One region of the Nocardioides sp. NPDC006303 genome, then DNA from elsewhere that is predicted to be linked to it. Evidence: riboswitches for the same ligand, from Rfam matches in the RefSeq annotation. Region 1 holds a riboswitch; each other region holds the start of a gene.
The links. A riboswitch is a leader RNA that binds a small molecule or an ion and turns the genes downstream of it on or off. The one in region 1 is predicted to bind cobalamin.
Positions count from the first base shown of each region.

Region 2: it holds a riboswitch for cobalamin, as region 1 does, so the genes downstream of both, ABZY89_RS28755 (cobaltochelatase subunit CobN) here and ABZY89_RS26320 (iron ABC transporter permease) in region 1, are expected to answer to the same signal.
Region 3: it holds a riboswitch for cobalamin, as region 1 does, so the genes downstream of both, ABZY89_RS22360 (prenyltransferase/squalene oxidase repeat-containing protein) here and ABZY89_RS26320 (iron ABC transporter permease) in region 1, are expected to answer to the same signal.

Region 1 is NZ_JBEXRR010000051.1:5,196-15,071, reverse strand. Features, by position in the region: gene cobO (cob(I)yrinic acid a,c-diamide adenosyltransferase) at 1-590, shown strand, start outside; gene ABZY89_RS26350 (cobyrinate a,c-diamide synthase) at 584-3,298, shown strand; gene ABZY89_RS26345 (cobalamin biosynthesis protein) at 3,423-4,349, shown strand; gene ABZY89_RS26340 (hypothetical protein) at 4,333-4,599, opposite strand; gene ABZY89_RS26335 (hypothetical protein) at 4,692-4,817, opposite strand; gene ABZY89_RS26330 (ribonucleotide reductase N-terminal alpha domain-containing protein) at 4,837-6,534, opposite strand; gene ABZY89_RS26325 (ribonucleotide-diphosphate reductase subunit beta) at 6,534-7,532, opposite strand; cobalamin riboswitch at 7,683-7,900, opposite strand; cobalamin riboswitch at 7,990-8,175, shown strand; gene ABZY89_RS26320 (iron ABC transporter permease) at 8,289-9,299, shown strand; gene ABZY89_RS26315 (ABC transporter ATP-binding protein) at 9,296-9,876, shown strand, end outside.
Region 2 is NZ_JBEXRR010000068.1:8,321-18,196, forward strand. Features, by position in the region: gene ABZY89_RS28730 (alpha/beta fold hydrolase) at 1-554, shown strand, start outside; gene ABZY89_RS28735 (NAD(P)/FAD-dependent oxidoreductase) at 589-2,022, shown strand; gene ABZY89_RS28740 (hypothetical protein) at 2,004-2,729, opposite strand; gene ABZY89_RS28745 (helix-turn-helix domain-containing protein) at 2,722-3,342, opposite strand; gene ABZY89_RS28750 (GNAT family N-acetyltransferase) at 3,459-4,019, shown strand; cobalamin riboswitch at 3,997-4,142, shown strand; gene ABZY89_RS28755 (cobaltochelatase subunit CobN) at 4,176-7,778, shown strand; gene cobF (precorrin-6A synthase (deacetylating)) at 7,775-8,560, shown strand; partial or broken gene ABZY89_RS28765 (cobyric acid synthase) at 8,557-9,876, shown strand, end outside.
Region 3 is NZ_JBEXRR010000035.1:37,494-47,369, forward strand. Features, by position in the region: gene ABZY89_RS22350 (energy-coupling factor transporter transmembrane component T) at 1-523, opposite strand, end outside; gene ABZY89_RS22355 (hypothetical protein) at 520-1,146, opposite strand; gene ABZY89_RS22360 (prenyltransferase/squalene oxidase repeat-containing protein) at 1,140-2,213, opposite strand; cobalamin riboswitch at 2,279-2,414, opposite strand; gene ABZY89_RS22365 (glycoside hydrolase family 19 protein) at 2,481-3,116, shown strand; gene ABZY89_RS22370 (NYN domain-containing protein) at 3,141-3,905, opposite strand; gene gatB (Asp-tRNA(Asn)/Glu-tRNA(Gln) amidotransferase subunit GatB) at 4,036-5,544, opposite strand; gene gatA (Asp-tRNA(Asn)/Glu-tRNA(Gln) amidotransferase subunit GatA) at 5,541-7,037, opposite strand; gene gatC (Asp-tRNA(Asn)/Glu-tRNA(Gln) amidotransferase subunit GatC) at 7,034-7,333, opposite strand; gene ABZY89_RS22390 (glycosyltransferase) at 7,400-9,664, opposite strand; gene ligA (NAD-dependent DNA ligase LigA) at 9,690-9,876, opposite strand, start outside.

The sequences.
Region 1 (9,876 bases):
TACCCGACGACGGGCTCACCACCCGCCAGCGTCGCAACCGGCCGCTGGTGATAGTCCACACCGGTCCCGGCAAGGGGAAGTCGACCGCCGCCTTCGGGCTCGCGCTGCGGGGCTGGAACCAGGGCTGGCGGATCGGGGTCTTCCAGTTCGTGAAGTCGGCCAAGTGGCGCATCGGCGAGCAGACCGTGCTCGAGCGCCTCGGGAAGCTGCACGAGGAGACCGGCGAGGGCGGGCCGGTCGACTGGCACAAGATGGGTTCCGGCTGGTCCTGGAGCCGCAAGCAGGGTGACGCCGAGGACCACGCCGCGGACGCCGCCGAAGGCTGGGCCGAGATCAAGCGGTGCCTGGCCGCGGAGACGTACGACCTGCTCGTCCTCGACGAGTTCACCTACCCGATCAAGTGGGGCTGGGTCGACGCCGCCGAGGTCGCCGCCGTGCTCTCCGAGCGGCCGGGGCGGCAGCACGTCGTGATCACCGGTCGCGACGCCGACCCCGCCCTGCTCGAGGTCGCGGACCTGGTCACCGAGATGACCAAGATCAAGCACCCGATGGACGCCGGCCAGAAGGGCCAGCGGGGCATCGAATGGTGACCCTTCCCCGGCTGGTGGTCGCTGCTCCCTCGACCGGCTCGGGGAAGACGACCATCGCCACCGGGTTGATGGCTGCACTGCGCTCGGCCGGGCACGAGGTCAGCGGTCACAAGGTCGGGCCGGACTACATCGACCCGGGCTACCACGCGCTCGCCACCGGGCGTCCGGGCCGCAACCTCGACCCGCACCTGGTGGGGGAGTCGCGGGTCGTACCGCTGCTTCTCCATGGCGCCGCCGGGGCTGACGTGGCGGTCATCGAGGGCGTCATGGGCCTCTATGACGGCCGCCTCGGCACCGACGGCTTCGCCTCCACCGCCCACGTCGCGGAGCTGACCTCCTCGCCGGTGGTCCTGGTCCTCGACGTCGCCCGGATGTCCCGCTCCGCTGCCGCGATCGCCGCCGGGATGGCGGCCTTCGACCCGTCCGTACGCATCGGGGGAGTGGTGCTCAACCGCTGCTCCCCGGGCCGCAACGCCGAGGAGATCCGGCGCGCCCTGGAGCAGGTCGGGCTGCCCGTGCTCGGCATGCTCCCGCGCGACGAGTCGCTCGCTTCCCCGTCGCGCCACCTGGGTCTCGTCCCGGTCGCCGAGCGTGACGAGTCGGTCGCTCTGATCGAGCGGCTGGGGGAGCAGGTCGCCGCCCACCTGGACCTCGATGCGCTCCTCGACCTTGCCCGCTCGGCGCCCGCCCTCGCCGCAGACCCCTGGGACCCGGCCGAGGCGTTGGAGGCGGTTGCGACGTCTACGCGAAGTCAGAGCCGTCCGGTGGTGGCGGTTGCCGGCGGGCGCGCCTTCACCTTCCGCTATCCCGAGACCGAGGAGCTCCTGGCGGCTGCCGGATGCGAGGTCGTCGCCTTCGATCCGTTGACCGACCCCACGCTCCCGGCCGGCACCCAGGGGATCTACCTCGGAGGCGGCTTTCCCGAGGTGTACGCCGCCGACCTCGCCGCCAACACGAGCCTCCTCCGCGACCTCCGCGGTGCGGTCGCGACCGGGGTGCCGACAGTCGCCGAGTGCGCGGGACTCCTCTATCTGGCCGAGTCCCTCGACGGCGTACCGATGGCCGGCGCCATCCCCGCCCACGCCGCCATGAGTGAGCGACTGACCCTGCGCTACCCGGTAGCCACCGCCGCCTCCGACTCCCTCCTCACCCGCGCCGGCGAGCAGGTCACCGGCCACGAGTTCCACCGCACCACGACGACCCCTCCCGCTGGGACCCAGCCCGCCTGGTCGATCGAGACGGCACTTCCGTCGGCCGAGACGGCACCTACGTCGGCCGAGACGGCACCTACGTCGGCCGAGACGGCACCTACGTCGGCCGAGACGTCAGTTTTGGACGACGAGAGTCGAGTTTCGCGAGCCGCAACGGCCAACTCAGGCGCCGGAACTGCCAACTCGGCCGACGCAAGTGCCAACTCGGCCGACCCAACTGACGTCTCGGCCTCCACAAGTGCCGTCTCGGCAGGCGGGGGTGACGGTTCGGGGCTGGTGGGGTTTGCGTCGGGCACGCTGCATGCGTCGTACCTTCATGTGCATTGGGCCGGTCATCCGAAGCTGGCGGCGCGGTTTGCGGCGGCGGTTCATGGTGCGTCGCCGCACTTTCCCGCCATGGCGGGGAAAGGCGGCGCGGTGAGCGCCGGTTTGGCCGCAGAATCCCGCCATGGCGGGGAAATGCCCGCCGCTGCGGACGGCCCGCTGACGGATCCGCTGCGGCACCACGGGGACGTCGAGGTGGGGGAGGGGCTGCTCGACTTCGCGGTGAACGTCTACCCGGACCCGAGGCCGGAGTGGCTGGACCAGGCGCTCCACGAGTCGCTGGCGTCGGCGGCCTACCCCGACGAGGAGCCGGCGCGGGCGGCGCTGGCCAAGCACCACGGCCGCGAGCGTGCCGAGGCGCTCCCGACGGCGGGCGCGGCGGAGGCATTCACGCTCGTCGCCCGGGCGCGCCCCTGGCGGAACCCTGTCGTCGTCCACCCCCAGTTCACCGAGCCCCACGCGGCGCTCGAGCAGGCCGGCCACACGGTCACCGAGGTACGCCTCCGGGCCGAGGACGGGTTCGCCCTCGACCCCGCGGCCGTGCCCGAGGACGCGGACCTGGTCGTCGTCGGCAACCCGACCAACCCCACCGGTGTGCTCCACCCCGCCGCCACCCTCCGCGCCCTCCTCCGTCCCGGCCGGCTGGTCGTGGTCGACGAGGCGTTCATGGACGCGGTCCCTGGGGAGCCCGAGACCCTCACCGGACACCGCGAGGACGGCCTCCTGGTCATCCGGAGCCTGACGAAGCACTGGTCGATTCCCGGCGTACGCGCGGGCTACGTCGTCGGCGACGCCGCCGCGATCAGCGACCTGGAGGCGGTGCGTACGCCGTGGTCGGTCTCGGCCACCGCCGCCACCGCGATGCTCGCCTGCGCCACCGAGCGCGCGAGTGCCGAGGCCCGTGAGCGTGCCGAGCGGATCGCCACCTGGCGCGACCATCTCGAGGCCGGTCTGCGGGACCAGCAGATCGAGTACGTCCCCTCGGCCGCCTCCTTCGTGCTCGCCCGCCCCGGCGCCGGAGTCCGCGAGACCCTGCGTGAGCAGGGCATCGCCGTACGCCGCGCCGACACCTTCCCTGGCCTCGGCCCGGACTGGGTGCGGATCGCGGTACGCCCCGAGGGCCCGACCAACGAGATCCTGGACGCGCTCAGCCGACTGCGGGTGGACGGTTGAGCGGCGGACTGGCCGCGGCACTTTCCCGCCATGGCGGGAAAGTGGGGGGCTGCGGTCGGCAAAGCGGCGGCATCTTCCCGCCATGGCGGGAAAACGCGCATCTCCGTCCGTCAGGAGCAGCCAGATGAACCCACGTGCGGCCGGACTCCTCGCCGGATTCGCGCTCGACCGGCTGCTGGGTGACCCGCGCCGTTACCACCCGGTCGCCGGGTTCGGCACCGTCGCGATGCGGGCCGAACGGGCCTGGTACGCGGACGACCGAGCTCGAGGTGTCCTCCACAGCGCGACCCTGGTCGGGGGAGCGGTGGTCCTGGGCGCCGCCGTGGAGCGCCTCGCCCCCGGCCGGATCGGGACGACCCTGGTGACCGCGGCCGCGACCTGGGCGGTCCTCGGCGGCCGCTCGCTGGAGCGGGAGGCGCTGGCCGTCCACGCCCATCTCGACCGCGACGACCTCCCCGCCGCGCGACAGCGGCTGACCCACCTCGTCGGCCGCGACACCGACGAGCTCGACGCCTCCGAGGTCTCCCGGGCCGTCGTCGAGAGCGTCGCCGAGAACACCTCCGACGCCGTGGTCGCACCGCTGGTGTGGGGAGCCGTCGCGGGCGTACCCGGCCTGCTCGGCTACCGCGCCGCCAACACCCTGGACGCGATGGTCGGGCACCACAACGACCGCTACGAGCGCTTCGGCTGGGCCAGCGCCCGCCTCGACGACCTGCTCAACCTGCCCGGCTCCCGCCTCTCCGGCGTGCTCACGCTGGCCGCCGCTCCGTCGCGGGCCAGGCAGGCGTGGGAGGCCTGGCGCCGCGACGCCGCACGGCACCCGAGCCCGAACGCCGGCGTCGTCGAGGCGTCCTTCGCCGGCGCCCTCGACATCCGCCTCGGCGGCACGAACCGCTACTACGGCAACCGGGTCGAGCACCGCGCGGTGATGGGCGACGGCCGCGACGCCGCCCCTGCCGACGTCGTCAGCGCCACCGCACTGGCCCGCAGGGTCGGCATCGGCGCGGCCCTGGTCGCGGCGGCGTACGCCGTCATCACTCAGCGCCCGTGACGGAAGGCCGGGCCAGGACCGCGGGCGGCGCCTCAGCGATGCCCGGTCCGCCGGCGCGGGTCCATTGGGCCAGAGCGTCGGCGACCCTCGGAGTGCCGACACGAGCGACCCAGACGGGCCGCGCCCCGCGCTGCCGCCCCTCGGGTGAGGGGCCGACCACCACGACGTCGGCTCGCTCGCAGGGGCCGAGGCAGTCGGCGACACGTACGTTCGCCGACTCCCCGGCAGCTGCGTTCAGCGCCGTGAGCACGGCCGCATGGTCCACCCCGGGCGACTTCCGCTCCGTCCCGCAGCAGCATCCGCGGCAGACCGTCAGCGTCGGTCGGCCAGCGGCCGCATCGCTCATCCCTCGCAGGCCTCACAGTCCGGGCCGTTCTCGATGGCACAGACCGCGGCATCGCTCCAGTCGTCCCAGGTCAGGTCGTCGATCGCGTCGGTGGTAGCGGTCGGGTTCTCGTTCATGGTCATGCCTCTCGGTCGAAGTAGATCAGTTGGTGCGGGTCTGCTTGCTGGCCTGGATGCCGGCCCGCGAGCGCAGGTAGTACAGGCTCTTGATGTTCGGGTCGAGCAGGGCGAGCTTGTGGATCTTGCTGATGTACTGCGGGGTCGCGTCGGCCTGGAAGAACAGGTTGAGCGACTGGGCCTGGTCGATGTAGACCTGCCGGTCCGACGCGCGGGCGAGCAGGATCTCCTGGTCGATCTCGTAGCCGGTCTTGAAGACGTCCTTCTCGTGCTCGTCGAGCCAGTCGACGTGCTGGACCGAGCCGCCGTGGTCGACGATGTCGTCGATGTGCGCCTGGTCGTAGACCCCGCGCTCCTCCATGACCTCGACGAGGTTCTGGTTGGCCCGCGGCATCTCGCCGGCCGAGGTGGTCTGGTTCCAGACGTTGGCGACGTACGGCTCGATGCCCTGGCTGGTGCCGCCGACGATCACCGCGGTGCTCATCGTCGGCGCGATCGCCATCAGGTGGGAGTTGCGCCGTCCGACGCACCACTCCGGGATGCCCGCGACCGAGCCCATCCACCGCGACGCGGCGTCGGCGTGCGCCGAGATCCGCTCGAAGATGTCCTTGTTGAGCGCCGCCGCCTTGTCCGACTCGAACGGCACCCGCTGCTTCTGCAGGTAGTCGTGGTAGCCCATCACGCCCAGCCCCAGGCTGCGGGCCTTCTCGGTGTAGCGCACCGCGCGCTCCAGGCCGCGGATGGTGCGCGCCTTGCGCAGGAACGCCTCGGCGACCGCGTCGAGGAAGACGGTCGCGACGTACGCCGTGTCCTGGTCCTTCCACTCGTCGTAGGTCGACAGGTTCAGCGAGGAGAGCACGCAGGTGTAGGAGTGGTCCTCGTCGGAGAAGAGTGTGATCTCCGAGCACAGGTTGGAGGCCTTGTTGGCCAGCCCGTTGGCCCGGTACGACTCGGTCTGGGCGGCGTTGACGGTGTCGACCTTCCAGATGTAGCCCTTGCCCAGCACCACTCGGATCTTCAGCACCCGCTGATAGCGCTCGAGCGCGTCGCGGTCCCCGGCGAGCATCCGGTCGATGAACGCCTGGCTGAAGATCCAGCCGACGTTCTTGTTGGCGGGCTCGCGGAAGATCAGGTCGGCGAGCTCGAAGAAGTCCGGGTGGTCCACCGGCAGGTAGCCCGCCCAGGAGCCGCGGCGGGTGGCGCCCTGGCTGATCTGGTTGGTCATCTCCACGAAGTTGCAGAAGACCGGGACCACGCCGTTGGCCTTGCCGTTGTCGCTGAACTTCGCGCCACGGGGCCGGACATCACCGAGGTACGCCGAGGTCCCGAACCCGTTCTGGGAGAGGATCGCCGCCTCCTTGAGGGTCTCGTAGAAGCCCCAGACCGAGTCCTCGACGTACGAGCCCTCGCAGGAGACGGGCAGACCCCGGTCGGTGCCCAGGTTGGACAGCACCGGCGTCGACGGCGAGAGCCAGCCGTTCCAGATCGCCTCGAAGAACCGCTCCGTCCAGGAGACGCCGTCCTCGCGCGGGTACATCTCGTCGGCGAGTTCGCCGGCGGTGCTGGCGATGGTCTCGTAGCGCTCCCGGACGCTCTGCTCGGCGACGGTGTACTTGGCCTTGAACATGGCGTAGCCCGCCGTGGTCATGAAGGCGGGCACGATGCCCTCGGCCTGCAGGGCCTTGCGCTCGGCAGAGAGCGCCTCCCAGTTGCTGTTGCTCATTAGAAGCTGAACTCCGTCTCGCCGATGTTGCGGTTGTATTCGTTGCCGGTGACCTGGAAGAAGTCGTGGAACTGGGTGCCGTTGATGCCGCTGTAGAACCATTCGGCGATCGGGTTGGCCTCGACGTTGAACAGCGGCTCCATCCGCATGTTCTCCAGGGTCATGTCGATGCGGGACCTCACGAAGGTCTCCAGGTCGGCCTGGTCGATGCCGGCGATCGGCCCGTGGTCGAAGAGCATCTCCACGATCCGGGCCTCGTGGGCGTAGAGGTGCTCGGCGACGCCGCGGACGCGGGCGAAGAGGTCGTCGCGCTCGGCCTCGAACTTGTCGGCCGGGACGGTGGCGGCGTACTCATCGAGGGTGGTGTTGAATAGCCAGGCGCCGCCGGTGGCGTGCAGGTTCTCGTCGCGGGCGGAGAAGTTGATGCCGCTGATCACGTTCTGCAGCAGGTTCTTCCCGCCGGACTGGAAGTGCTTGAGGAAGGCGAAGTTGGAGTAGAGGACGCAGTTCTCCATCAGCGTGAAGACGCTCAGCGCGTAGAGCAGGTCCTCGTCGGCGATCGCGTCCCAGACGAACTGGATCCGCTCGGCCAGCACCGGGTCGTTCTTGTAGGAGTCGTAGAACTCCTCGGTGTCGATCATCAGCACCTTGTTGAGCTTCGCGTAGAACGGCGCGTGCATGTTCAGCTCGGCGAACGAGAAGGCGTTGGCCATCATCTGGACCTCCGGACGCGGGAACGCGTGGAAGATCCGGTCACCCCACACCTCGCCGCCGAGGATCAGCTCGTAGATGGTGAACAGCTTCAGCGTGGTCTTGACCGCGGCCTGCTCGGCGTCGGTCATGTTGACCAGGAAGTCCTGCTTGTCGTTCTCGACCGGGATCTCCTCAGCGGTCCAGAAGATGCTCCGCTGCTTCTTGGCCAGGTCCTCGGCCATCGGATAGTCGAAGACGTACGCCGACTTCTCGGTGCGGATCGGTAGACCCTCGGTGTCGATCAAGCCCCATGCCCCTTGCTCACGCGGGCCCCCGGCCCGCTGGATGTCTCGTGCATCCGTGCCGAGGCAGGGAGGACGGCGGCAGCGCGCCGGGCGGACCCGGTCACGTGGTGCTCGCTCGATCCCCTGACCTTCCCTCGAGGTCGCGGACCCCACCATGAGGTGGGCACTGGCAGGTCTTCGGACTCGTGGGCGTCATCGTGCTCGGTCCTAGTGGCCGTCGCTTCCCAGGAGCCGGCTTGCTCCCAGTGCTTCGTGACGGCGGTCGTTCCCACTCACCGCTGCGGGGCAGTCCCGGACTCACACCGGGTTCCCTCTTGCCTCTCCCGCCCCGTCGCCGAGGTGGGAGAACCAGCTGCGAGGACCACTATATGCGGGAATTACACCAATGCAACTTCCTAGATCTTGTGTTCCGCCGTGTCGTCGGAAACGTCTCCGACACCGTCTCCGCAGCCCGTGCTAGCCTCTGCGCCGAGTCGAACGCATCCTGATGGATGCCAGGGAACTCCGGTGTGAATCCGGGACTGGCGCGCAGCGGTGAGGGCGACGGTGACGGCCAGGAAGCCACTGGGGACCGAGTCCCTGGGAAGGCGGCGTCACCGGGTGAACCCGAGTCCGAAAACCTGTCGGCTCAGATGTACGTCACGGCCCTCGCGACCAGGGTCCAGAGGACCTGAGAGGCCGACCGCCGTGGAAACGCTGTCCCGCGAGACCCTGAGCCCGCGCCGTGCTCGTGAGGGGAGACGACGAGTCCCGTTCGTGCCGCTGGTGGCCGGGCTGCTGCTCGCGTCGGTGCTCAGCGCCGTCGCGTCCCTGGCCTTCGGGTCCGAGCGGATACCCCTCGGTGAGGTCGTCGCGACGGTCGGCGACCGGCTCCAGGGCGACGCGCCGGGGAAGTGGGACGTGATCGTGTGGGAGCTGCGTGTCCCCAGGGCGATGATGGCGCTCGCGGTGGGCGCCGGCCTGGCAGTGGCCGGTACCGGCATGCAGACCCTGGTCCGTAACCCGCTCGCCGACCCGTTCCTGCTCGGGATCAGCTCGGGCGCCTCGGTGGGGGCGACGGCGGCGATCACCACCGGGGCGCTGGGCGGCCTCGGCATCTATGCCGTCTCCGGCGGAGCGCTGCTCGGGGCGGTCGGCTCGGCGATGCTGGTCTGGTTGGTGGCCACCGCCCAGGGCGGGTTGACCCCGATCCGGCTGGTGCTCTCCGGAGTCGTGCTCTCCTCCGGACTCTCCGCGATCGCCTCGTTCCTGGTCTTCATGAGCGATGATCCGCGTGCGGCCGACTCGGTGATGTTCTGGATGCTCGGCAGCGTCGGTGGCGCCAGCTGGGAGAAGCTGTGGCTGCCCGCAGTCCTCGGCTTCGTGCTGGGGCTCGGAATGCTGGCGCTGCACCGTTGGCTGGACGCCCTGGCCGCCGGCCCCGAGACCGCTGCCGCGCTCGGCGTCGACGTCGCGGCGCTGCGTACGACTCTCTTCGTCGCGCTGGCCGTGCTGGTCGGGGTCCTGGTCGCGGTCAGCGGTGGGATCGGGTTCGTCGGGCTGATCGTGCCGCACGCGGCCCGGCTGCTCGTGGGCGCCCAGCACCGGGTGGTGCTCCCGGTCGCGGCCCTGGGCGGCGGGCTGTTCCTGCTGTGGGTCGACGTGCTCGCCCGGGTGGTGGCCCGGCCCCAGGAGATCCCGCTGGGAGTGGTCACCGGCGTCGTCGGCGCGCCGCTGTTCCTCCTGCTGCTGGGCCGTGGCCGGTATCGCTTCGGCGGCGACGGATGAGCGGCCAGCCCGCGCTGCGGCTGCGCGGCGTCGCCGCCCGGCTGGGCGAGCGCGAGGTGCTTCGCGACGTCGATCTGGACGTGCCGGTGGGCACCCGCCTTGGCATCGTGGGCGTGAACGGCGTGGGCAAGTCGACCCTGCTGCGGATCCTCGCCGGAGTGCTGCGGCCCAGCGCCGGGCACGCCTACCTCGCCGATGACTCCGGCGAACTCCGCGAGACCGCCCGGACCAGCTCGCGCGAACGCGCCCGCCGGATGGCGTACGTCCCCCAGGAAGAGGTCGCCTCCGCGGAGCTGCTCGTCGGCGAGATGGTCGCGCTGGGCCGGGTGCCACGCACGAGGCCGTGGTCCCGAGGCGGACGACAGGAGCGCGAGATCGTTCGTTCGGCCCTCGACGCCGTCGGTCTGGCCGACCGCCTCGACGACCCGTGCGACCGGCTGTCCGGCGGCGAGCGGCGGCGGGTGGTGATGGCTCGCGGCCTCGCCCAGGAGTGCCCGGTGATGCTCTTGGACGAGCCCACCAACCATCTCGACGTCGCCTGGCAGCTCCGGCTGCTCCAGAGTGTCGCCGACCGGGC
Region 2 (9,876 bases), on a different contig from region 1:
TCGCCGCGCCGGTCCTGGCGATCGCGGGTGTCGACGACGCCCCGACCCCGCCGGCCTCGCTCGAGGAGATCGCCGTCGGGGTGCGCAACGGGCGGCTCGTCGCCCTCGACGCCGTCGGTCACCTCGCGCCGGCCGAGGCGCCGCACGCCGTCTCCACCCTGGTCACCTCCCACGTGACGGCCTCCGACCAGGCCTACGCGGCCGGGATGAACGTACGCCGCCAGGTGCTCGGCGACGACCACGTCGACCGGGCCACCGCCGCGATCACCGACGTCAACCGCGACTATCAGGACCTGATCACGCGCTACGCCTGGGGCACGATCTGGACCCGCCCCGGCCTCGCCCGCCGAGACCGCTCGATCGGCGTCCTCACCGCCCTGGTCGCCGGCCGCCATTTCGAGGAGCTCGAGTTCCATCTCCGCGCCGCGCTCACCAACGGGCTGACCCGCGAGGAGATCATCGAGGTGCTCCTGCAGACCTCGATCTACGTCGGCGTACCCGCCGCCAACACCGCCTTCGCCGTCGCCAACCGGGTCTTGAACGACGGAGCCTGAACGAATGACCGGCCCCGCTGGTTGGATTGGTCCCATGAAGCCGCACTCCGCGACCGTCGTCGGCGCCGGGCCCAACGGGCTGGCGGCCGCGATCGTGCTCGCACAGCGGGGCGTGAGGGTGACGGTCCTCGAGGCCGCGGAGACCGTCGGCGGCGGCACGCGCACCGCCGAGCTGACCCTGCCCGGGCTGCGCCACGACATCTGCTCGGCGATCCATCCGCTCGGCCTGGCCTCACCGTTCCTGCGCAACCTCGAGCTGGAGAAGTACGGCCTGACCTGGCGCTTTCCCGAGATCGAGCTCGCCCATCCGCTCGACACAGGCACGGCAGCGCTCCTGCACCGCTCCGTCGATGAGACGGCCGCCGGCTTGGGCACCGACGGGCAGCGCTGGCGGCAGCTGTTCGGCCCGGTCGTACGCGGCTGGGACGCGATCTCGGACCACGTCCTCGGTCCGATCGTGCGGCTCCCCCGGCATCCGTTCCGCCTGGCCGGCTTCGGGATGCGTGCCGTTCCACCGGCCACCGTGCTCGCCCGGGCCTTCCGCGAGGAGGAGGCGAAGGGGCTCTTCGCCGGGTGCGCGGCGCACGCGTTCCAGCCGCTGGACCGCCCGGGCACGGCCGCCGTGGGCACCATGCTCGTGGTCAGCGGGCATCGCTACGGGTGGCCGGTCGCCGAGGGCGGCTCCCACGCGATCACCCTCGCCATGGCGCAACGGCTCGAGGAGCTGGGCGGCACCATCGTCACCGGCACCACCGTCCGCAACCTCGCCGACCTTCCGGACACGGATGTCACCTTGTTCGACACCAGCCCCGGCGGCTTCGCCGACATCGCCGGTGCCGCACTTCCCGAGCGGCCGCGTCGGGCGATGCGGAGGTGGCAGCACGGTCCCGCGGCGTACAAGCTCGACCTGGCGGTCCGCGGTCCGATCCCGTGGCGTGACCCGGAGGTCGGCCGCGCCGGCACCGTCCATCTCGGCGGGACGATCGCCGAGGTGGCGACCAGCGAGCGGGAGATCGTGGCAGGGCGGATGCCGGAGCGTCCGTTCGTGCTGCTGGGTCAGCAGTACGTCGCCGACCCGACCCGCTCGGCAGGAGACCTCAAACCGGTCTGGGCCTATGCGCAGGTCCCGCACGCCTACGAGGGCGACGCCACCGACGCGGTGCTGGCCCAGATCGAGCGCTTCGCCCCCGGCTTCCGCGATCAGATCGTGGCGACGCACGTCACCACACCGGCCGACTACGCGGCGTACAACCTCAACTACGTCGGGGGTGACATCTCAACCGGCGCCAACACCCTTCGCCAGCTGATCGTCCGGCCCACACTCGCCGGCTACGACACCGGCATCCCCGGGATGTTCCTCTGCTCCGCCGCCACCCCGCCCGGCGCCGGCGTCCACGGCATGTGCGGCTATCACGCCGCCCACCGAGCCCTACGCCACCTGGCTGGGGATCACTCCCCCGCCCGGTGATCGGCCCACCAACCGGTCCACCTCGTGTCGAGCTGCCCGAAGTCGGCGCCGTCGAGGCCGTACGTGCTGAGGATGGCCATCGACGTGCCGGCCGGGTCGGCGTCCGACGGCGCGGTGCCGGCGATCACCAGCAGGCCCTCGCCCCATGCGTCGACCGTCACGCCCAGCTGGTGCGCCGAGCGGAACCACACCTCGCCGGCCACGTCCTCCCCGGCGATCGTCGCTGTGTAGCGGCTGCCCCGGGGCTGGCCGGCGACAGCGTCGAGACCGAGCCGCTCGATGACGGTGCCCGAGTAGGAGCCGCGATCGGCGAAGAACAACGTGCGGCGTGTCATGCCGGGGCGGCGCTCGAGCGCGAACCGAAGCTGATGCATGAATGACGTCCAACCCTCGGTGACGTCGTCGTAGTAGGCGTCCCAGTCCGGGTTGCCGGACAACGGCGCACGAGTCAGCGTGATTCTGACGCCGTCGCCGTCCGGCTGGATCTCGAACCTGTCGCCGCCGTTGGCGACCAGTGTGCGCCGGTCGGCCTCCTCGACGACCTCGGTGAAGTAGATCGAGTCGATCTCGGCCTCGGTCTCATCCGCGTCCCAGCCGTGCCACTGTCGGATGGCGGCCGGGTCCCGCAGCGCCTGCCACGCGGTATCGGCCGAGGCCGCCGCGGTGACCTCGATCCGCGGCGTCTCGCCGCTCTGGATGTCATTCATCGCTCTGCTCCTGTTCGGACGGTTCGGTCACCGCTGCCGGGGCGGGATGCCCACCGATGACCACGCGGTACTGCCGACCGGTCGGGCTGTCGAAACCCTCGGCCGTACGCCGCAGCGCTTCGGTCAGCTCCTCGGTGAATCTGTGCACGTCGGCGGCATCAGCGAAGCGCACGGCTGCCTCGATCGTGAACGTGAGCAGGCGCTTGCCCTGCTCGTCTGCCTTGACCTGCATGCGGGCCACATCCCGCACGGTGGCCGCCGCCACCCCGACAAGGTGGTCGGCGGCGAACTGGTCCATGATCCGCCCCGCGCTCTCAGCAGAGTCGGATCCGCGGCCCATCACCGATGGGTCGACCACGATCGCGCCCGGCTTCGCACGCACGATCCGCTCGACGAATCCACGGCGCTGCCGCTCCTCGACCAGCTCCACCAACCCGGCCGACTCCAGCGCCCGCAGATGGTAGTTCACCCGCTGGCGAGGCAGCTCGAGCACGGCGGCGAGCTGGGTAGCAGACGTGGGCTCCTGCAGGTGACCGAGCAGCTGCCGACGGATAGGCGACAGCGCCGCGGCCACTCGGTCCGGCTCGTCGACGTAGATGATGCCGTTGCTCACAAGATCCAGGATGCAATTGACAAACAGATTTGTCAATTGGCTTGTCGGACGACGTCGAACCCGGATCGCCCCAGAAACCAGGTGCCTGTGGCGTACGTCTTCACTAGCGTCGCCCCATGCCGCAAGCCCGTCTGCGCACCGAGCGCCTCGACCTGGTCCCGCTGAGCCAGGAGCATCTGCCGTTCCTGGTCGAGCTCAACTCCGATCCGGTAGTGCTCCGCCATCTGTTCACCCGCGCGCTCAGACCGGAGGAGACCGAGGAGCGGATGCACAAGTGGATCCGGGTGGCGAAGGAGACGGAGGCGCTGGGCAAGTGGATCGGGTACGCGGCCGGTGAGGCAGTCGGGCTCTACATGTTCGAGCCGCCCGACAACCCGCCGCGCACCGATGCCGCCGAGCTGGGCTACCGGCTCCCGCAGCGCCACTGGCGCAAGGGGTTCGCGAAGGAAGGCTCGCTCGAGCTGCTCCGCCATGGGTTCGAGGACCTCGGGATCGATCGGGTGATCGCGCAGACGATGGCGGTCAACGAGGCGTCCCGCGCGACCATGGTCTCCGTCGGGATGAGCTTCGTACGCGCGTTCCACGAGGACTTCGAGGAACCGCTCGCCGGGCACGCCAACGGAGAGGTCGAGTACGAGATCACCCGCGAGACCTGGCTCGCGCGCCGCGCGGGGTAGGCTGCGAGCACGCTCGTGGCGCAGGAACCCGGTGAGAGTCCGGGGCGGTTCCGCCACTGTGACGTCCGTACAGCTTCTGGGCACGGACACAGCCAGACACTGGCCACGGGCTATCCGACCGATCGACGGGGCGAGAACCCCTAGGAGGAACTCGGCATGGCCGACTCTGCACGCGTACGCATCGCCCTTCTGTCCACCTCGGACACCGACCTGCTCTCGGCCCGTGCCAGCGGCGCCGACTACGCCTGGGCGAACCCGTCGCGAGCGACCGATCTGGAGCAGGTCGTGGCCGACGCCGACCTGGTCGTCTTCCGGCTCCTCGGCTCGCCCACCGACCTGTGGGACGGCCTGAGCGCCGTCAAGGAGCGTGGCACGCCGGTCGTGGTCCTCGGTGGCGAGCAGCAGCCGAGTGCCGAGCTGATGGAGCACTCCACCGTCCCGATGGGTGTCGCCGCCGAGGCTCACCGCTATCTCGCCGAGGGCGGGCCGGGCAACCTCGCCCAGCTGCACGCGTTCCTCTCCGACACGGTCCTGCTGACCGGCTTCGGGTTCGAGCCGCCGGCGACCGTCCCGGCCTGGGGCTTCGCGGAGCGGCCCGGCTCGACCGACGGGAAGCCGCGAATCGGGGTGCTCTACTACCGAGCCCACGAGACCAGCGGGAACACCGCGTTCGCCCACGCGCTGGCCGACGCCATCGACGCGACCGACGCGGCCACCGGCGTACCGGTCTTCGCGGGCTCGCTGCGCTCGGCGCCCGACGACCTCTACGAGGCGCTCGGCACCCTCGACGCGCTGATCGTGACCGTGCTCGCGGCCGGTGGCTCCGTACCCGCCTCGGCGAGCGCCGGTGGCGAGGACGAGGCCTGGGACGTGGAGCGGATGGCGGCGCTCGACATCCCGGTGCTCCAGGGACTGTGCCTGACCAGCTCTCGTGCGGAGTGGGAGGCCTCCGACGACGGCGTCACGCCGCTCGACTCGGCCAACCAGATCGCGATCCCCGAGTTCGACGGGCGGATCATCACCGCCCCGTTCTCCTTCAAGGAGCTCGACGAGCAGGGTCTCCCCCACTACGTCGCCGACCCCGAGCGCACCGCGCGGGTCGCCCGGATCGCGGTCAACCACGCGCGCCTGCGGCACACGCCCAACCCGGACAAGCGCCTCGCCCTGGTGCTCTCCGCCTACCCCACCAAGCACTCCCGGATCGGCAACGCCGTCGGCCTGGACACTCCGGTCTCCGCGATCCGGATGCTGCGCCGGCTCCGTGAGGAGGGCTATGACCTGGGGCAGGACAACGAGGTCGTACGCATCCTCGACTCCGTCGCCGCGGAGGAGGGCGACACCGCCGCCGGCGACGCGCTGATCCACGCGCTGATCGCGGCCGGTGGCCAGGACGAGGAGTGGCTGACCAACGCCCAGCTCACCGACGCCCACGTACGCATCTCCAAGGCCGACTACGACAAGTGGACCGCTGATCTCCCCGCTGACCTGCGCGAGCAGATGGTCGAGACCTGGGGACCGACGCCGGGCGAGCTCTTCATCAACGAGTCGGGCGAGCTCGTGCTGGCCACGCTCCAGGCCGGCAACATCGTCATCCTGATCCAGCCGCCGCGCGGGTTCGGGGAGAACCCGGTCGCGATCTACCACGACCCGGACCTGCCGCCGTCGCACCACTACCTCGGTGCCTACCGCTGGCTCGAGAACGGCTTCCGCGCCGATGCCGTCGTCCATCTCGGCAAGCACGGCTCGATGGAGTGGCTGCCCGGCAAGAACGCCGCGCTCTCGGCGTCCTGCGGCCCGGATGCGGCGATCGGCAACATGCCGCTGATCTACCCGTTCCTGGTCAACGACCCCGGCGAGGGTGCCCAGGCGAAGCGCCGCGCGCACGCCACGATCATCGACCACCTGGTGCCGCCGATGGCGCGTGCGGAGTCCTACGGCGACATCGCGCGGCTGGAGTCGCTGATGGAGGAGTACGACCGGATCTCCTCCATGGACCCGGCCAAGCTGCCCGCCATCCGCGGCGAGATCTGGCAGCTGATGAAGGCCGCCGAGCTCCACCGCGACCTCGGCATGGAGGAGCGGCCCGAGGACGACGACTTCGACGACTTCATGCTCCACATCGACGGCTGGCTCTGCGAGATCAAGGACGCCCAGATCCGCGACGGCCTGCACATCCTCGGTGCCGCGCCCGAGGGCGAGGCGCGGGTCAACCTGGTGCTCTCGATCCTGCGCGCCGCGCAGGTGTGGGGCGGCGTCGGAGGCGCCGTGCCTGGGCTGCGCGCGGCGCTCGGTCTCAAGGAGGGCGCCGACACACGGGCGGTCGACGAGATCGAGACCCAGGCGAAGGATCTGGTGCAGCGGATGGACGCGGCCGGCTGGGATCCGGCGGTCGCCGAGACGCTCCACGACGACCCCGCCGTGCGGCAGGTGCTCGTCTTCGCCGCCCAGCAGGTCGTGCCGCGACTGAACGGGACGACCGACGAGCTGTCCGCCGTCCTGCACTCGCTCGACGGTGGCTTCGTCCCCGCGGGGCCGTCGGGCTCGCCGCTGCGGGGGCTCGTCAACGTACTTCCCACCGGACGCAACTTCTACACCGTCGACCCCCGCGCGGTGCCGTCGCGGCTGGCGTGGCAGACCGGGCAGGCGATGGCCGACTCGCTGCTGCAGCGCTACCTGGACGAGACCGGCGACTACCCGACATCGGTCGGGCTCTCGGTGTGGGGCACCTCCGCGATGCGTACGTCCGGCGACGACGTCGCCGAGGTGCTCGCACTGCTCGGGGTGGCACCTGCGTGGGACGAGGCCTCCCGCCGGATCACGCACCTCGACGTCATCTCGCTCGAAGAGCTGGGCAGGCCCCGGATCGACGTGACCGTACGCATCTCCGGGTTCTTCCGCGACGCGTTCCCGCACGTCGTCTCGATGCTCGACGACGCGGTCCGGATGGTGGCCGACCTCGACGAGCCGGCCGAGGACAACTTCGTCCGCGCGCACACCCTCCAGGACCTGGCCGATCACGGCGACCAGCGCCGCGCGACGTCCCGGATCTTCGGCTCCAAGCCCGGTTCGTACGGCGCCGGGATCCTGCAGGTGATCGAGGCCGGCAACTGGCGCTCCGATGCCGATCTGGCAGATGTCTACACCGCCTGGGGCGGCTTCGCCTACGGCCGCGACCTCGACGGCGCCCCGGCGGCCGACGACATGCGCGCCAACTACCGCCGGATCAAGGTCGCCGCCAAGAACGTCGACTCCGCCGAGCACGACATCGCCGACTCCGACGACTACTTCCAGTACCACGGCGGCATGGTCGCGACCGTCCGTGCGCTGACCGGCAGCGAGCCGAAGGCGTACGTCGGCGACTCCACCTCCCCCGACGCCATCAAGACCCGCACGCTGCAGGAGGAGACCAACCGCGTCTTCCGAGCCCGGGTGGTCAACCCGCGCTGGATCTCGGCGATGCAGCGCCACGGCTACAAGGGCGCCTTCGAGCTGGCCGCGACCGTCGACTACCTCTTCGGCTTCGACGCGACCGCCGGCGTGGTGCAGGACTGGATGTACGAGAAGCTCGCCCGCGAGTACGTCCTGGACGAGACCAACCAGGAGTTCATGCGATCCTCGAACCCGTGGGCGCTGCGCGGCATCGTCGAGCGGCTGCACGAGGCCGCCGAGCGCGGGCTGTGGGAGTCGCCCGACCCCGAGGTCGTCGCGGCGATGCAGGAGATCTATCTCGACATCGAAGGTGACCTGGAGGAGGAATGAGCTCATCTGGCAAGCGTCGGATCAAGATCATCGGGGTCGGCCCCGGTGACCCCGACCAGGTCACCCTCGAGGCCGTGACCGCGATGCGGTCGGTCGACTTCTTCCTGGTCACCGACAAGTCCGGCACGGTCAAGCAGGGCATGCCCGACCCGCTGGTGCGGGCCCGCGAGGAGCTGCTCGACCGCCATCTCGACCAGCCCGCCCGGGTGGTCAAGGTCGCCGACGCGCCCCGCGAGCGGCGTGAGGAGTTCACCGGGACCGACGCGGAGTACCGGGCCGCCGTCGCCGACTGGCACCGGGCCCGGGTCGAGCGATATCTGGCCGTGCTGGCCGAGCACCCCGGGGACGTCGGCTTCCTGGTCTGGGGCGACCCCGCCTTCTACGACTCCACGATCCGGGTCGTCGACCAGATCTCCGAGCAGCTCGACGTCGAGGTCGACGTCATCCCCGGGATCTCCTCTGTACAGCTGCTCGCCGCCCGGCACCGGCTCGTGCTCCATGACGTCGGGCGCCCGCTCTACGTCACCACCGGCCGCGCCGTGCTCGAGGCCGTCGAGGCCGGGCACGACAACCTCGTGGTGATGCTCAACCGGGTAGTCGACCTCCCTGGGCTCGAGGACTGGCGGATCTGGTGGGGCGGCAACCTCGGCACCCGCGAGGAGGAGCTGGTCGCGGGCACGGTCGGCGAGGTGCTGCCTGCCATCGACGAGGCACGCGCCCGGCTGCGCGAGACGTCCGGCTGGGTGATGGACATCTACCTCCTTCGGGCTCCGAAAGCATGAGCGGGCTGCTGGTCGCCGGCACCACCTCGGATGCGGGCAAGTCGGTCGTGACGACCGGGCTGTGCCGGGCTTTCGCCCGCCGCGGCGTCAAGGTGGCGCCCTACAAGGCCCAGAACATGTCCAACAACTCGATGGTCTGCCAGGCGCCCGACGGGACGACCGCCGAGATCGGCCGGGCGCAGTGGGTGCAGGCGCTGGCGGCGCGGGTCACCCCGGAGCCGTCGATGAACCCGGTGCTGCTCAAGCCCGGCTCCGACCGCCGCAGCCACGTGGTGCTGATGGGGCATCCGGCCGGCGAGGTCTCCTCGCACGACTGGGAGGCCGGGCGCCGGCATCTGGCGACCGCCGCCCATGCGGCGTACGACGATCTGGCCTCGCGTTTCGAGGTCATCGTCGCCGAGGGCGCGGGGAGCCCGGCCGAGATCAACCTGCGGGCCGGGGACTACGTCAACATGGGGCTGGCGCGGCATGCCGGGCTGCCGACCGTGGTCGTGGGTGACATCGACCGGGGCGGGGTGTTCGCGGCGATGTACGGCACGCTTGCTCTCCTCGAGCCCGAGGACCAGGCTCTGATCAGCGGTTTTGTGGTCAACAAGTTCCGCGGCGACGCCGGGCTCCTCAAGCCCGGGCTCGACTCGCTGGAGTCGCTCACCCGGCGCCCGGTCTTCGGCGTGCTCCCCTGGGAGCCGTCGCTATGGCTCGACTCCGAGGACGCGCTCGACCTCGACGGACGGCGTGCGGAAGCCGGCGCCACCCGCAAGGTCGCGGTCGTACGCCTCCCCCGCATCTCCAACTTCACCGACGTCGACGCGCTCGGCCTGGAGCCGGACCTCGACGTCGTCTTCGCCTCCTCACCGGCCGACCTCGCCGATGCCGACCTGGTCGTCCTGCCCGGCACCCGGTCCACCATCAGCGACCTGGCCTGGCTCCGCTCGCGCGGCCTCGACGTGGCCCTGACCGAGCACGTACGCCGCGGCCGCCCGCTCCTCGGGATCTGCGGCGGCTTCCAGATGCTCGGCAGCGTGATCGCCGATCCCGACGGCGTCGAGGGGTCGGTCGCCGAGGTCGAAGGACTGGGCCTGCTCGACGTACGCACCGACTTCACCCCCGCCAAGAACCTCCGCCTACCCACGGGGTCGGCGCTCGGGGTCGAGGCGAGCGGCTACGAGATCCACCACGGCCGGATCACCCGCGGCGACGGGGTATCGGAGTTCCTCGGCGGCGCCCGCTCCGGCAACGTCTTCGGGACCATGTGGCACGGCAGCCTGGAGGGCGACGCGCTGCGCGGCGCATTCCTCGAGGCGACGCTCGGCCGC
Region 3 (9,876 bases), on a different contig from region 1:
GCTGCGGCAGCACCGTCACGGCGACCACAACAGCGGTGCCGATCTCGTAGAGTGCCGGCGGCAGCGAGCGCAGCAGCCGCTTCGGGTTCGCCAGCGCGTTGGCCGCGCCGACGCAGATCACGATGACGCCCAGCCGCATCCCGTCGTAGAGGCCGGCCAGCAGCGCCTCGCGGGTGAGCGGCCCGAGCAGCCGGATCCCCAGCACCCACTCCGGGAGCGGGATCTCGGGCAGGTCGAGGATCACGTGACCCGGCACGGCGCCCAGGAGCACCCGGAAGAGCACCCGGGTCACGACGATGAACACCGCGAGGCCGACGTAGAGCCGGAACGCCTTCGCCCACGGTTGGTCGCCACGACGCGCGGCGACCACGACCGACACCACCCCCACCACGAGCAGGAGCAGCAACGGGTTGGTGGTGAAGGAGGCGTACGCAGCCATGCCGATCGCCCACACCCACCAGGCGACGGGGTGCAGGTCGCGGGGCAGATGCGCGACCGCGGCCGTACGCAACAGCGTGCTCATCGCCGGCGCCACCACACGGCCCCGGCGACGGTGAAGAGTGTGAGGATCCCCGCGGGCGCGACCCAGGCGGGCAGATGCTCGGTCTCGGAGGCCGAGTCCGTCGGCTCCTCCGGAGATAACTCCGGCGACGGGCTTGAGGGCGCCCCCACAGCATCCCCAAGCTCCGTCGCCGGAGCGGTAACGACATCGTCGTCTATCCACGTGAACGCAACACCCTGCCCGGAGGTCACGCTGATTTCGGTAACATTTCTGGAGGCATAGCTCCAGGCCCCCGAATCGTCGGTGATCCACAGCGACCAGTACGCGTCGGCGGGCGGCATCTGGGCGCAACCGGCGGCTTTCGGCCGCTCATCGACGCGACATACGACACTGGGCATCGAGGTCACATAGGTGAGCGGATGCCCCGCCTTCTCGAAGAGGTCGGCGCCGGTGTCACCCTCCCCGGGCTGGACACAGGTGACCTCAGGATCGCCACCCAGCGCGTTGGGCTCGACGACGACGGTGACGCCGTCACACGCCTCGCCGGATGATGCCGCAGACGAGGCGGAGACGGGGGTGAAGACAGGTGCGGTGGCCCCGGCGAGGATCGCCAGGGCCACCAACGAGGACCGCAGGATCAGCACGAGCTCTTCGCGGTCGCATCCTTGGGCAGGAAGACCAGCGACGGCAGCGCCTGGGCGGCGGCGAGGCGGTACATCCCCTCCGACTCCTTGGTCAGGCCCTTGGTGTTGCCCTCGGTCAGCGCGGCGTCGTCATAGGCCACCGCGCCGGCGTCGTCGCCACAGGTCACGACGTGGTCGGCGACCCAGCTCGCCGCCTTCTCCGCGGCGTCGGTCTCACCCGCGCGACCGAACGCCCACCCGGCCAGGCCGGTGGTGTTGGAGTTGGCGATGTTGCCGGTGGCCGCCTTGAACGACCCGTCCTCCGTCTGGGTCTCCTTCAGCCACTCGACGCCGGCCTCGACGGCCTTCTCCGCCTCCGGGGTGGCCACCCCGGACAGGGCGATCAGCGCGAACGCGGTGGCGTCGGCGTCCGGGACGGCCTTCGGGTCGGCGTCGCAGGTCTGGTCAGCGGCGGCGGGGTCGGCCGCGAAGGTGACCCGGAACCAGCCCTCCTCGCACTGCTGTCCGGCCAGGAACTCCGTCGCGGCCGCGGCCTCCTTGCTCTCGGCGTTGTTCAGCGCCCACACGGCGTACGACTGTCCGATGGTGTTGGAGTAGTCGGCCGCCTTCTTGTCCTTGGGGTCGAGCTCGTCGGCGATCCGGCCGTTCTCGGCGACGGTGCCCTCGAGCTGCTTGAGCAGACCGGGGTCGGAGGCGTCGACGTTCTGCTGGAGGACGAGCGCCTTCGCGGTCGCCCCGGCCGAGGTGACGGTGCCGAACCCGGGCGAGGTGTAGGCCTTCTTGTTCTCCATCACCGCCGCGGCGATCGTGGAGATCTCCTCGTCGTAGCCGCCGACCTCTGCCAGCGCGATCCCGATGTCGGCGCTGAGCCCGAAGTCGTCGGTGCCGTACTGCGCGTTGCGGGCCACGCCCTCCGGTGCCTGGGCCACGAGCCAGTCGGCCACCGCGGTGGAAACCTTGGCGTCGTAGGTGGGCTTCTCCCCCTCCTCGACGGCTTTCTCGCCACAGCCGGCGAGCGAGGTGAGGGCGAGGGCGGCGGCGATGCCACCGAGGACGGTCTTCTTCATGGTTCCTTCCGCGCTGTTCGTCGGGAAGGCCCAGGGCCGACCCGCTGCTTTCCACGACAGCGTCAGGTCAGTACGCGTCCGTCAGCGGGTGCTCCGGCTCGCCCAGGACATTCTCGGTGCCTGGGCCTACGGTTGCGGGTCAGCGCCGGGATTCGACCGGCTTCCCCCACCACGGCGTGTGTTGATTGAGGCTCTGCTATGCGGGGGCAATCCTATGCCTGGCGAGCCCTGCTTGCGGGATCGCCGCCGAGCAGTCACTCTGTCCCCATGCGCCACAGGATTCTCGGCCTTGTCGCAACCTCGATCACGGCCACCCTTCTCGCCCTCGCCTCGACCACGACGGCCGGTGCGGAGGAGGCGCGGACATCGGTCACGTACGCCGATCTGGTCGCCATGTTCGGCGAGAAGGTCGGTGACCGGAGCACCGTTGAGACCGGGCTGCCAAGCCTCAACCGCGCGATGGCCGATGCCGGGATCACCACCGCCTACCGGCAGGCGGCGTATCTGACCACGCTCGCCAACGAGAGCTCCTTCCACCACGACGCCAAGGGCCGCGACAAGCGGAAGTTCACCGGTCGCGGCTACATCCAGCTGACCGGCGAGGCCAACTACTCCGACGCCGGCGCCTACTTCGACATCGACCTGCGCCGCCGCCCCGAGCTCGCCCGGTCGCTGGACTACAGCGCGCCGATCTCGCGGTGGTACTGGACCGTCGCCCGCGACATCAACCCGCTCGCCGACGCCCTGGACATGGGCAAGGTCAACGCGGCGATCGGCTACCCCTCGAACAAGAAGGAGGACGCCGAGCGCTGCCGCGACTTCAAGGCCGCGCTGAAGCACCTCCACGGGTCGGTACCCAAGGGCGTCAGATGTGCTCGCCCGGCCACCGCGGAGACTCGTTAGCTGTGTTGTCCAGAGGGCCGTACGTCACTTCTTGGTGCGCTTGTCGCTGACCGCGATCGCCGAGGTGCCCTCGTCCTTGAGCTCGAAGAGGTCGATCGCCTTGATGAGCTTGGTCCACGTGGCGTACCCGTAGTTGCGCGGGTCCTCGGAGGACTGGTTGCGGATGCGGGAGACCACGGTGCCGACCAGTGCCCAGCCGTCGTCGTCGGCGGCCGCGGCGATGGAGTTGCGCAGCAGCTGGATCAGCCGGGCGTTGCGCTTCAGCGCCTGCCCGTTGGTCGCCGCGGACGACTGCTTGCGGGTGCGCGTGGTCCCGGGCTCGGTGTCGGCCTCGGTCTCCTCCTCGGAGCCGCCGAGCTTCTCCACCACGGTGAACCGGGTGCAGGCGCTCTTGAACGGCGCCGGCGTCTTCTCCCGACCGTAGCCGTAGACAGCGCGGCCCTTCTCCCGCAGGTAGTGCACCAGCGGCGTGAAGTCGGAGTCGGAGGAGACCAGTGCGAACGCGTCCGGGATCGCTGCGTGCAGCAGCTCGACGGCGTCGATCGCGAGCGCCATGTCGGAGGCGTTCTTGTGCGCGGTCAGGTCGAACTGCTGCATCGGCCTGATCGCGGCATCGTGCAGCTCCTCGATCCAGCCCTTGAGCTCGGACTTGGTCCAGTTGCCGTAGGCCCGCCGGATCGTCACCTCGCCGTACTCGGCCAGGTCGTTCAAGATGTCGTCGATCTTCGAGGCAGGCGCGTTGTCGGCGTCGATGAGCAGTGCGATGCGGAAGGGCTCGGTCTCGGTCACGCCGGACAGTCTGCCAGTGCACCCCATCGCCGAGTCGGCTCATCCTGACCAAAACCGACGCCGAGTCGGCGCGTCATGACGCGCCGACTCGGCGGAGTTTGTTGTCAGAACGAGCCGACTCGGTGTGGGGTCAGGAGAGCTTCTCCAGGATCAGCTCGCGGACGCGCTTGGCGTCGGCCTTGCCGCCGGTCGCCTTCATGACCGCGCCGATGAGCGCACCGGCTGCGGCCTGGTTGCCGCCGCGGATCTTCTCGGCGACAGCGGGCTGGGCGTCGATGGCTTCGTCCACAGCTGCGCCGAGCGCGCCGTCGTCGGAGACCACGGCGAGGCCACGGGCGTCGATGATCTCCGAAACCGTGCCCTCACCTGCGAGAAGACCCTCGAAGACCTGACGGGCCAGCTTGTCGGTCAGCGTCTTGGCGTCGACCAGCTTCTGCACCTCGGCGACCTGCACCGGGGTGACACCGAGCTCGGCGAGCTCGACGCCACGGTCGTTGGCGCTGCGGGAGAGCTCGGCCATCCACCACTTACGGGCGGCCTGTGCGGACGCTCCTTCGGCGACCGTCGCCTCGATCAGCGACAGAGCGCCGGCGGCCCAGACGTCGCGCATCTCCAGGTCGGAGTAGCCCCACTCGACCTGCAGGCGGGCCCGCTTGTCGGCGGTGCGCTCCGGCAGGCTCGCCCGCAGCTCCTCGACCCACTCGCGCGAGGGCGCGACCGGGACGAGGTCGGGCTCGGGGAAGTAGCGGTAGTCGTCGGCGTCCGACTTCGCCCGGCCCGCCGAGGTGGTGCCGGTGTCCTCGTGGAAGTGGCGGGTCTCCTGGAAGATCGCCTCCCCCGCGTCGAGGATCCCGGCGTGGCGCGACATCTCGAAACGTACGGCCCGCTCGACCGAGCGCAGCGAGTTGACGTTCTTCGTCTCGGTGCGCGTCCCCAAGGTCCCGGAGCCCTTGGGCGACAGCGACAGGTTGACGTCGCAGCGCATCGAGCCCTGGTCCATGCGTACGTCGGAGACACCCAGACCCAGCAGGATCTCGCGCAGCGCGGCGACGTAGGCCTTGGCCACCAGCGGCGCCTTGGCACCGGTGCCGAGGATCGGGCGGGTGACGATCTCGATCAGCGGGATGCCCGCACGGTTGTAGTCGACCAGCGAGTAGTCGGCGCCGTGGATGCGGCCGGTCGCGCCACCGATGTGGGTGGTCTTGCCGGTGTCCTCCTCCATGTGGGCGCGCTCGATCTCGACCCGGAAGATCTCCCCCTCGACCTCGACGTCGAGGTAGCCGTCGTAGACGATCGGCTCGTCGTACTGCGAGGTCTGGAAGTTCTTCGGCATGTCCGGGTAGAAGTAGTTCTTCCGGGCGAACCGGCACCACTCCGCGATCGAGCCGTTGAGCGCGAGACCGATCCGGATCGCGCTCTCGACCGCCTTGGCGTTCACGACCGGCATCGAGCCCGGCAGGCCGAGGCAGGTCGGGCAGACCTGGGAGTTGGGCTCGCCGCCGAACGTCGCCGGGCAGCCGCAGAACATCTTGGTGTTGGTGTTGAGCTCGACATGCACCTCGAGCCCGAAGGCCGGGTCGTAGCGCTCCAGCACCTCGTCGAAACCGACAAGACCCAAAGAATCAGGCACAGCGGTCATCGGGCCACCTCCAGCTTGTCGATCGAGAGCACCGGACCGATGGCGCCCTCGAGGGCGGCACCGACGCGGTAGAGACGGGCGTCCTCCAGGACCGGAGCCAGGAGCTGTACGCCGACGGGCAGCCCGTCCACGTCGGAGACCCCGGCCGGGACGGAGATGCCGGGCGTGCCGGCCAGGTTGGCCGGGATGGTGGCCAGGTCCTGCATGTACATCGCGAGCGGGTCGTCGAGCTTGGCGCCCAGCGGGAACGCGGTCGACGGGGAGGTCGGCGAGACCAGCACGTCGACCTGCTCGAAGGCCTTCTTGAAGTCCTCGATGATCAGCGTGCGGATCTTCTGCGCCTGACCGTAGTAGGCGTCGTAGTAGCCGCTGCTGAGCGCGTAGGTGCCGAGGATGATGCGGCGCTTGACCTCGTCGCCGAAGCCGGCGTCACGGGACGCCTTCATGACGTCCTCGGCCGACGGGTCGCCGTCGGGGGTGACCCGCAGGCCGTAACGCATCGCGTCGAACTTGGCCAGGTTGGAGGAGCACTCCGCCGGCAGGATCAGGTAGTAGGCCGCCATCGCGTGCTCGAAGCTCGGCGTGGAGACCTCGACGACGTCGGCACCCAGCTTGGTGAGCAGGTCGACGGACTCGTTGAACTTGCGCATCACGTCGGGCGCCCAGCCCTCGCCGGCGAGCTCCTTGATGACGCCGACCTTGACGCCCTTGAGGTCACCGGTCGCGCCGGCACGGGCGGCGTCGACGAGCCCGGTCACCGGGGTGGTCGTCGACGTGGAGTCGAGCGGGTCGTGGCCGCCGATGAGCTCGTGGAGGAGCGCCGAGTCGAGGACCGTGCGGGTCACCGGACCGACCTGGTCCAGCGAGTTGGCCAGGGCGACCAGGCCGTAGCGCGAGACCGACCCGTAGGTCGGCTTCACGCCGACGGTGCCGGTGACGGCGCCCGGCTGGCGGATCGAGCCGCCGGTGTCGGTTCCGAGCGCCAGCGGCGCCTCGAATGCGGCGACGGCTGCGGCCGAGCCACCACCGGAGCCGCCGGGGATCCGGTCGAGCTTCCACGGGTTCTTCGTCGGGCCGTACGCGGAGTGCTCGGTGGAGGAGCCCATCGCGAACTCGTCCATGTTGGTCTTGCCCAGGATCGGCAGACCGGCTGCCTTGATCTTCTTGACCACGGTCGCGTCGTAGGGCGGGACCCAGCCCTCGAGGATCTTGGAGCCGCAGGTCGTCGGCAGGCCGGTGGTGGTCAGCACGTCCTTGACCGCGATCGGCACGCCGTCGAGAGCGTGCAGCGCGTCGCCGTTGGCCCGGCGCGCGTCGGAGGCGGCGGCCTGGGACAGCGCGCCCTCGGCGTCGATGTGCAGGAAGGCGTGGACGTCGCCGTCGACCGCGGCGATCCGGTCGAGGTGGGCCTGGGTCAGCTCGACCGAGGTGGTCTCACCGGCGGCGAGGGAGTCGGCCAGCTCGGCGGCCGACTTCAGGATCAGGTCACTCACTGCTCGTCCCCCAGGATCCGCGGCACCGAGAATCGCTGCTCCTCGACGGCAGGCGCACCGGAGAGCGCCTGCTCGGGCGTCAGGCCGGGCACGACGACGTCCTCACGGAAGACGTTGGTCATCGGAAGCGGGTGGGAGGTGGCAGGCACGTCGTCGCCGGCAAGCCCCTGGATCGAGGCGACGGACTCGAGGATCACCTGAAGCTGCGGGGCAAGGTGATCGAGCTCGGCGTCGCTGAGGTCGATGCGGGCGAGGTCGGCCAGGTGCGCGACCTCGTCGCGGGTGATTTCTGGCATGCGCACATCCTAGGTGTCAGCGGCCCCAACTCTCATCTCGGCTGCGCCGAGGTGAGCAGATGACGCCTACTGCGCCTTGTTCGGGCCGCCACCGTTGGACGGCTTGTCGGTCGGCCTTCCCGCCGAGCTCGGCTGGGCGGGCGCCGGCTGGGTCGGATCGGCACCGCGAGTGGGATCGGGCGACGGGGTCGGGTCGGCGGCCTGGCTCGGCCGGGTGCTGGCCGTGGCGCCGGCCCCGCTCGATGACGGCTCCGGGGCCTGGGTCGGGTCCGCGGTCGGCTCCGGCGCCGGGCTCCGTGCGGGCGTGGGCCGGTCCTCCCGGTCGCGCGGCTTCTTCTCGAGCGCGCCGTGGACGTCGCCGACCTCGGGTACGTCCGGGCTGCCCACCGGCGCCGCGAGCGCGACCAGCCCGGCGAGCATCACTGAGCTGAAGGCCAGCACCAGTCCGCCGCGCCGAGCAGCGGGCGCCGCGGCGGCACTCCAGGCCCAGATCCGCTCGCGACGGCGCCGCAGGTCGGCGGGCAGGTCGCTGCGGATCGCCGCCCAGCTGTTGATCGGGGCCAGCGCGTAGCCGATCCCCTGGAAGGCGAGCAGCGCCGCGATGGCGAGCCCTGTGGCCCCGCCGAGTGCGCCGACCAGCACCGCCATGGCCAGGCAGACCACCGCGGCGAAGGTCTCCACCAGATTGCCCCGCACCACGTCCCGCACCCGCGGCTGCCCCTTGATCTTCGGCGTACGCAGGAAGGTGCCCTCACGCGAGACCAGCCCGAGCCAGGAGGCCCTCGCGACGGTCACCCCGAGCGCCAGCCACAGCCCGAAGGCACCGAGCGCGTCGCGCCAGGAGGCCCCGCTGCGTAGGCGGACCAGCGCGATCGAGCGGGCCGCGCCGAAGAGCACGAGCGCGACGGTGGCGAACAGGAGGAGCCCCGAGAGGCGGCGTACGACCAGTCCCCCGCCGAGCATCAGGTCGAGAGCGCCCGAGATCAGGAAGAAGGTGAACAGGGCTCCGGCGAGGTCGCCGAACCACTGCAGCCCGCCGACGAGGTAGGCCCAGCGCTGCGCCAAGGTCATCTGGTTGTCCTCGGTGCGACGCCCGGGCATCAGTGAGCGCCAGTGCATGCGCAGGATCTGGATGCCGCCGAAACACCACCGGAACCGCTGCTTCTTGAGCGTCTCGAAGGTCAGCGGCATCACGCCGCGGCCGTAGGAGCGGTCGACGTGCATGCCGTTGTAGCCCATCTTCAGCAGCCGCAGCGACAGCTCGGCGTCCTCGGTGATGCACCACTCGTCCCAGCCGCCGGACCGGACCAGAGCGGAGGCGCGGATCAGCCCCATGGTGCCGCCGAAGATGGCGCCGTTGCGCTCGTTGCGAGACACCTGGCTGACGTCGAAGAAGTAGCCGTAGGAGTGGTAGAGCCGGCGGAAGTACGCCGAGACGTCCCAGTCCCGGTAGTCCTGCGGCGTCTGCACGAAGGCAACCGACTCGTCGCTGAACAGCGGAGCGTTGTGGGCCAGGAAGTCAGGAGCGACGTGGTAGTCGGCGTCGACGATCCCGACGACCTCGGTGAGCGGGTTCATCCGGGCCAGCGCGTAGTTGAGCGCCCCCGACTTGAACCCCGGCCAGTTGGCCAGGTGGATGAAGGTGACCCCGTCGTACTGTTCGCAGAAGTCCTGCACCGGCCGCCACAGCGCGGGATCGTCGGTGTTGTTGTCGATGACCAGGATCTCGTACGCGTCGTAGTCAAGCTCGAGCATCCGCTCGAGGGTCTCGATGACCATCTCGGGCGGCTCGTTGTGGGTCGGGACGTGCAGGCTCACGAAGGGCCGGCCCCAGCCGGGATGGTGCTCGCCACGCGTCGGCCAGCCACGCCAGCGGCGCCGGGCGAGCACGTCGACCATCTCCCACAGGTAGCCCACACCGATCAGGAAGACGAAGACCTCCAGCAGCCACAGCACGCTCGACAGCGTCGTCGTCCACGCTCCGGGGTGGACCGTGACCGTCCACAGACCCACATAGGTCAGGTAGAGCAGACCCACGTCGATGGTGAGCGCCCAGGCGACCAGGCCGCGTACGTCCCAGTCCCGCGCCGCGGGCAGCCAGGCCAGCAGCGAGGCGCCGAGGACGACGCCGCCGATCGTGGCCCGGACGACGTCATGGCCGAGCAGCAGGCCGGCACCGAGGGCGACCACCGCGGTCAGGGCCGCCGCGAGGACCGCCGTGCCCGCGGAGAGCGAGCCGGCACGCGGCGTACGGATCGTGAACAGCAGCACGGTCGCCGGGACCAGAAGGACCGCGGCGACCGTGAGGAGTGGGGGAAGGGCCTCGAGCACGAGGCCACACTATGGGGGGTATTTTCTAGCCGAGTCCAGCGGGTCCGGCCTCCAGCAGAACCTTGAACGCCGCCTCGTCGAGGATCGGCAGACCGAGCTCCTCGGCCTTGGCGGCTTTGGAGCCCGCGCTCTCACCGACCACGACGTAGTCGGTCTTCTTCGAGACCGACCCCGCGGCCTTGCCGCCACGGCTGATGATCGCCTCCTTGGCG